2 regions of the Pontibacillus sp. ALD_SL1 genome follow, and region 2 is predicted to be linked to the other one. Evidence: a T-box and tRNA genes for the amino acid it is inferred to sense, from the RefSeq annotation. Region 2 holds a T-box; the other holds one or more tRNA genes.
What was found. The T-box of region 2 lies ahead of ileS (isoleucine--tRNA ligase). A T-box ahead of a tRNA ligase gene usually reads a tRNA of that ligase, here a tRNA-Ile.

Region 1: it encodes a tRNA-Ile, which carries the amino acid that the T-box ahead of ileS (isoleucine--tRNA ligase) is inferred to sense. The anticodon was not compared.

The regions. Positions count from the first base shown of each region.
Region 1 is NZ_CP062974.1:260,090-263,487, forward strand. It holds gene IMZ31_RS01465 (SprT family protein) at 1-153, shown strand, start outside; tRNA gene IMZ31_RS01470 (tRNA-Asn) at 435-509, shown strand; tRNA gene IMZ31_RS01475 (tRNA-Ser) at 512-602, shown strand; tRNA gene IMZ31_RS01480 (tRNA-Glu) at 613-687, shown strand; tRNA gene IMZ31_RS01485 (tRNA-Asp) at 699-775, shown strand; tRNA gene IMZ31_RS01490 (tRNA-Gln) at 782-856, shown strand; tRNA gene IMZ31_RS01495 (tRNA-Lys) at 867-942, shown strand; tRNA gene IMZ31_RS01500 (tRNA-Leu) at 957-1,041, shown strand; tRNA gene IMZ31_RS01505 (tRNA-Leu) at 1,095-1,181, shown strand; tRNA gene IMZ31_RS01510 (tRNA-Arg) at 1,266-1,342, shown strand; tRNA gene IMZ31_RS01515 (tRNA-Pro) at 1,352-1,428, shown strand; tRNA gene IMZ31_RS01520 (tRNA-Gly) at 1,445-1,518, shown strand; tRNA gene IMZ31_RS01525 (tRNA-Ile) at 1,529-1,605, shown strand; rRNA gene IMZ31_RS01530 (16S ribosomal RNA) at 1,716-3,278, shown strand.
Region 2 is NZ_CP062974.1:1,612,639-1,616,036, forward strand. It holds gene IMZ31_RS08135 (YggT family protein) at 1-123, shown strand, start outside; gene IMZ31_RS08140 (YlmH family RNA-binding protein) at 236-1,009, shown strand; gene IMZ31_RS08145 (DivIVA domain-containing protein) at 1,157-1,672, shown strand; T-box leader at 1,722-1,953, shown strand; gene ileS (isoleucine--tRNA ligase) at 2,040-3,398, shown strand, end outside.

The DNA.
Region 1 (3,398 bases), 1.4 Mb from region 2:
CGATTCTGTAAGGCGCTGCCTTCCCGGTATAGAGAGCCTAATCATATCTATCAATGCGAGGACTGTGGGCACATCTATAAACGGATGAAGAGAGTGAATACATCGAAATATCGATGCGGAAAATGCAAAGGGAAGTTAAAAAAGATAGAATAATGTATTGACCTTGGACGACCCACGTGTTAAATTATTATAGCCGTCATCGATACGGCACTTTAACCGATTTTATGAATTTCATTTTTTTCGTTAGAGGAATTGACAGTGCAACTAAAGTGTTGTAACATATTAAAAGTCGCTAAGGAAAACAAAAAAAGAAACGAAACAAACCAGTTAAATTTCTTTAAAAAATTCCTTGCAAACAAAAACAATATCTGATAAAGTATTTAATTGTCGGCGAAACAAAATAAGCCGAAAACAAATGCTTCATTAATTCTTATTCCAACGTAGCTCAGTGGTAGAGCTATCGGCTGTTAACCGATCGGTCGCAGGTTCGAATCCTGCCGTTGGAGCCAGTGGAGAAGTACTCAAGTGGCTGAAGAGGCGCCCCTGCTAAGGGTGTAGGTCGCGTAAGCGGCGCGAGGGTTCAAATCCCTCCTTCTCCGCCATTTCTTAACTGGCCCGTTGGTCAAGTGGTTAAGACACCGCCCTTTCACGGCGGTAACACGGGTTCGAATCCCGTACGGGTCACCATTTATTTTTTTGGTCCGGTAGTTCAGTTGGTTAGAATGCCTGCCTGTCACGCAGGAGGTCGCGGGTTCGAGTCCCGTCCGGACCGCCACTATTTTGGCCCATAGCCAAGCGGTAAGGCAACGGTTTTTGGTACCGTCATGCGCTGGTTCGAATCCAGCTGGGCCAGCCACTATTATGAAGAGCCATTAGCTCAGTTGGTAGAGCATCTGACTTTTAATCAGAGGGTCGGAGGTTCGAATCCTCCATGGCTCACCATTTATACACACCGTGCGGGTGTGGCGGAATTGGCAGACGCGCTAGACTTAGGATCTAGTGTCTCTCGACGTGGGGGTTCAAGTCCCTCCACCCGCACCATTATTACAGTAAGCGATCTTCGCTAACAAGCGTTAAAAGCTCATTTATGATGAGCGGTCGTGGCGGAATGGCAGACGCGCTAGGTTGAGGGCCTAGTGGGGGTTCACCCCGTGGAGGTTCAAATCCTCTCGACCGCACCATTGAAGTCACAAAGAAAAAATAAAAAAGTGCTTGCATTGATAAAACAGACATGATACAATAAATCTTGTCGCTTCAAAAAACATGCGCCCGTAGCTCAATTGGATAGAGCGTTTGACTACGGATCAAGAGGTTAGGGGTTCGACTCCTCTCGGGCGCGCCATTTCTTTTCCGGGAAGTAGCTCAGCTTGGTAGAGCACATGGTTTGGGACCATGGGGTCGCAGGTTCGAATCCTGTCTTCCCGACCATCGGAAAACTTTATATGCGGGTGTAGTTTAGTGGTAAAACCTCAGCCTTCCAAGCTGATGTCGTGGGTTCGATTCCCATCACCCGCTCCATTATAAATATGGGCCTGTAGCTCAGTTGGTTAGAGCGCACGCCTGATAAGCGTGAGGTCGGTGGTTCAAGTCCACTCAGGCCCACCAGAAGAAACATTTGATCTTTGAAAACTGAACGAAACAACATGTAACGTCAATGTCTTTAAATTATTTTTTAAAGCCAGTAATCATTTATTTGATGCTAGGCAAACTCTAACTTTATGGAGAGTTTGATCTTGGCTCAGGACGAACGCTGGCGGCGTGCCTAATACATGCAAGTCGAGCGCGTGAAACAACATGATCCCTTCGGGGTGATTGTTGTGGATCGAGCGGCGGACGGGTGAGTAACACGTGGGCAACCTACCCATGAGATCGGGATAACTCCGGGAAACCGGAGCTAATACCGAATAACCCAGTGAACTGCATGGTTCACTGGTAAAAGGCGGTTTCGGCCGTCACTCATGGATGGGCCCGCGGCGCATTAGCTAGTTGGTAAGGTAACGGCTTACCAAGGCGACGATGCGTAGCCGACCTGAGAGGGTGATCGGCCACACTGGGACTGAGACACGGCCCAGACTCCTACGGGAGGCAGCAGTAGGGAATCTTCCGCAATGGACGAAAGTCTGACGGAGCAACGCCGCGTGAACGATGAAGGTCTTCGGATCGTAAAGTTCTGTTGTTAGGGAAGAACAAGTACCAGAGGAAATGCTGGTACCTTGACGGTACCTAACCAGAAAGCCACGGCTAACTACGTGCCAGCAGCCGCGGTAATACGTAGGTGGCAAGCGTTGTCCGGAATTATTGGGCGTAAAGCGCGCGCAGGCGGTTTCTTAAGTCTGATGTGAAAGCCCACAGCTCAACTGTGGAGGGCCATTGGAAACTGGGGAACTTGAGTACAGAAGAGGAGAGTGGAATTCCACGTGTAGCGGTGAAATGCGTAGATATGTGGAGGAACACCAGTGGCGAAGGCGACTCTCTGGTCTGTAACTGACGCTGAGGCGCGAAAGCGTGGGTAGCAAACAGGATTAGATACCCTGGTAGTCCACGCCGTAAACGTTGAGTGCTAGGTGTTAGGGGGTTTCCGCCCCTTAGTGCTGAAGTTAACGCATTAAGCACTCCGCCTGGGGAGTACGGCCGCAAGGCTGAAACTCAAAAGAATTGACGGGGGCCCGCACAAGCGGTGGAGCATGTGGTTTAATTCGAAGCAACGCGAAGAACCTTACCAGGTCTTGACATCTTCCGCTATCCCTAGAGATAGGGAGTTCCCTTCGGGGACGGAATGACAGGTGGTGCATGGTTGTCGTCAGCTCGTGTCGTGAGATGTTGGGTTAAGTCCCGCAACGAGCGCAACCCCTAATCTTAGTTGCCAGCATTCAGTTGGGCACTCTAAGGTGACTGCCGGTGACAAACCGGAGGAAGGCGGGGATGACGTCAAATCATCATGCCCCTTATGACCTGGGCTACACACGTGCTACAATGGATGGTACAGAGGGCTGCGAGATCGCGAGGTCAAGCAAATCTCAAAAAACCATTCTCAGTTCGGATTGCAGGCTGCAACTCGCCTGTATGAAGCCGGAATCGCTAGTAATCGCAGGTCAGCATACTGCGGTGAATACGTTCCCGGGCCTTGTACACACCGCCCGTCACACCACGAGAGTTGGCAACACCCGAAGTCGGTGAGGTAACCTTTTTGGAGCCAGCCGCCGAAGGTGGGGCCAATGATTGGGGTGAAGTCGTAACAAGGTAGCCGTATCGGAAGGTGCGGCTGGATCACCTCCTTTCTAAGGATATTACGGAACTAGCGAGTCCTTCGGGACTTGCTAGCAGGCACATACTGTGCCATTAAACCATTGACCATGTTTGTTTCGTTCGGTTTTGGAAGCTCAAATGCTTTCAAACAG
Region 2 (3,398 bases):
GAGCCGTTTCGAAAGATTATTCCTCCACTTGGAATGATTGATATTTCGCCTATCGTAGCGATTTTTGCTTTAAATATTGCTCAGCTATACGGCTTACCCGTATTGTATAATATTTTAGTATAATCCATAAGAAATGAACCGATTATGGGATGTCTAAAGAGGGCTTTTCTCTTAATGATTAGAGAGGAAGTTTTCGTTAGACATCCTTATTTTATAGATCAAGTAGGTGAATGTGATGGACATCTATCAGCATTTCCGTAAAGAAGAACAACCCTTTATCGACCAAGTGCTATCATGGCAGGACGAAGTAGCTTCTCGCTATGAAAGGAAAGTAAGTGACTTTCTTGACCCAAGAGAGCAATACATATTTCGTTCTATTATTGGTAATAACGAAGATTTTGTATTAAGGGATTTTGGGGGATATGAAACGGCAGAACGTAAACGCCTTATATTAGCCCCGTTTTATGAGAATCCCCTGGATGAAGAGTTTGGTGTGACTTTATTAGAAGCTAGTTATCCAAGTAAGTTCGTTACACTTGAGCATAGGGATGTGCTTGGAGCTTTTATGTCTCTTGGTATTAAACGTAATAAGTTGGGAGACTTAATCGTAACGGATACCCATATTCAAATTCTTCTAGCAAGTGAAATTGCAGATTACGTTAAGATGAATATGACAGGTATTAAAAAAGCTGGGGTTTTGTTTGAAGAACGTCCCTTAGGAGAAGTTCTTGAAACACAAGAAGAGTGGCAAGAGCAATCTGGAACTGTATCATCTCTCCGTTTAGATGTTATGGTGAAAGAGATCTACAACATTTCAAGGCAAAAAGCTGGTTTATTTATTGATAAGGGAGCCGTTAAAGTAAACTTTCGCACAGTAGAAGATCCCTCTTTTACTTTGGAAACGGGGGACCTTATATCACTGAGAGGGAAAGGTCGTAGCGTTGTAAAAGAAATTGAGGGTAAAACAAAAAAAGATAAATGGCGAATTGTGACGGCTGTGTTAAAATAATAAGTAGAGGGCAAAAAGATGATTCTCTCTTTTTTCGATAAATTTACATGAATACTTGTGGAAATGAGAAGGATTTAGTGAGGTTTTGTCGAATTTATAGCTTACTGAAGAAATGTGTATATTTATTTATAAAAGGAGGTGGCCCTAGTGGCACTTACACCATTAGACATCCATAACAAAGAGTTTACGCGTGGGTTTAGAGGATATGATGAAGACGAGGTCAATGAATTTCTTGATCAGGTTATTAAAGACTATGAATCAGTTATTCGTGAAAAGAAGAACTTAGAGGAAAAAGTAAGCCAGCTGGAAGAAAAGCTTGGTCACTTTAGTAATATAGAAGAAACGTTGAATAAATCTATTCTTGTGGCTCAGGAGACAGCAGAAGAAGTGAAGGGGCACGCAAACAAAGAATCGAAGCTTATCTTAAAAGAAGCTGAGAAAAATGCTGATCGTATCATAAATGAAGCATTATCGAAATCTCGCCGAATCTCATTAGAAGTTGAAGAACTGAAAAAACAAGCTAAAGTGTTCCGTACCCGTCTAAAGATGATGGTAGAAGCACAGCTTGACATGTTAGAAACTGATGACTGGGATGAACTGTTCAATGAGGAGATCGAAGAAGAAACAGAATATGAAAAAGAGCTAGCCGAAAATAATTCTTGACGCTTAAGCTATTTTTACATATAATTCATTAACAGAACTATATCTATATACACATATGGTGACAGGGACAGTACGAAATAAATAATCTACACAAGCGAATCAGGGATGGTGGAAGCCTGAGTAAGATGTTATTTTGGAAGATCACCCTCGAGTACCTCTATTGATCTTGTTTGTAAATAGAGGCGTTTCATTCACGTTACGAATGCTAGAGTGGATTTTTAAAGACGTCATATGTCTTTTAATCTATAAGGGTGGTACCGCGAGACCTTCTCGTCCCTTCTGGGATGAGAGGGTCTTTTTTGTTTTTTTAGAGGTATCAGTCTATAGCAAATTGACTATGCTGAACTTATGAAGGAGGAACGGTTTAATGAACTATAAAGACACCTTGCTCATGCCTAAAACGGAGTTTCCTATGCGAGGGAACCTTCCGAATCGTGAGCCTAAAATGCAACAACAATGGGAAGAGATGAACATTTATGAAAAGGTACAAGAGCGTACACAAGGACGCCCGTTATTTGTACTTCATGATGGCCCTCCATACGCCAATGGTGATCTTCACATGGGTCACGCGCTAAATAAAGTATTGAAAGATTTTATTGTACGTTATAAATCTATGGCAGGATTTCATGCGCCTTACGTACCAGGTTGGGATACGCATGGCCTTCCGATTGAGCAAGCACTAGCGAAAAAGAAAGTTAACCGTAAGAAGATGACGGTCGCTGAATTTCGTGAAAAATGTGCTGAATATGCGTTAAAACAAGTTGATAACCAGCGTCATCAATTCAAGCAACTTGGTGTACGCGGTGACTGGGATCACCCATATATTACGTTGAATAAAGATTACGAAGCTGCCCAGATCGAAGTCTTTGGAACTATGGCAAATAAGGGTTATATCTATAAGGGTAAAAAACCAGTTTACTGGAGTCCTTCATCTGAATCCGCATTAGCTGAAGCGGAAATTGAGTATCAAGACAAACGATCTGCTTCTATTTACGTCGGATTTGATGTTAAAGAAACGAACGGGGTTTTAGAAGGAGATGAAACGTTTGTAATCTGGACTACTACACCTTGGACGATCCCGGCTAACCAAGGTATTGCCGTTCATCCTGAATTGAATTATGTGAAAGTGAAAGTAGATAGTGGTAAGTATATCATTGCTGAGAAATTAATTGATGAAGTTGCAGAAGCTCTTGAATGGTCAAATCCAGAAATCGTTAAGACATATAAAGGAAGCGAACTTGAACGAGTAGAAGCACAGCACCCCCTTTATGATCGCTCTTCTCTTGTCGTGCTAGGTGACCACGTTACGACAGACGCTGGTACTGGTTGTGTACACACAGCACCAGGACACGGGGAAGATGACTTCTGGGTAGGTAAACAATATGGACTTGAAGTCCTTTGTCCAGTTGATGAAAAAGGGTACTTCACAGATGAGGCACCTGGATATGAAGGTTTGTTCTATGATGCAGCGAATAAAGACATCACAGAAAAGTTAAAAGAAGTAGGGGCTTTATTAGACTTAACGTTTATCACGCACTCTTATCCACATGACTGGCGTACGAAGAAACCAACAATTTTCCGTGCGACAAGCCAGTGGTTCGCTTCTATTAAAGATTTCCGTGAAGATATTCTAGAAGAAATCAAACAAACGAAGTGGACGCCTGCATGGGGCGAAACACGCCTTTACAACATGGTTCGTGACCGTGAAGACTGGTGTATTTCCCGC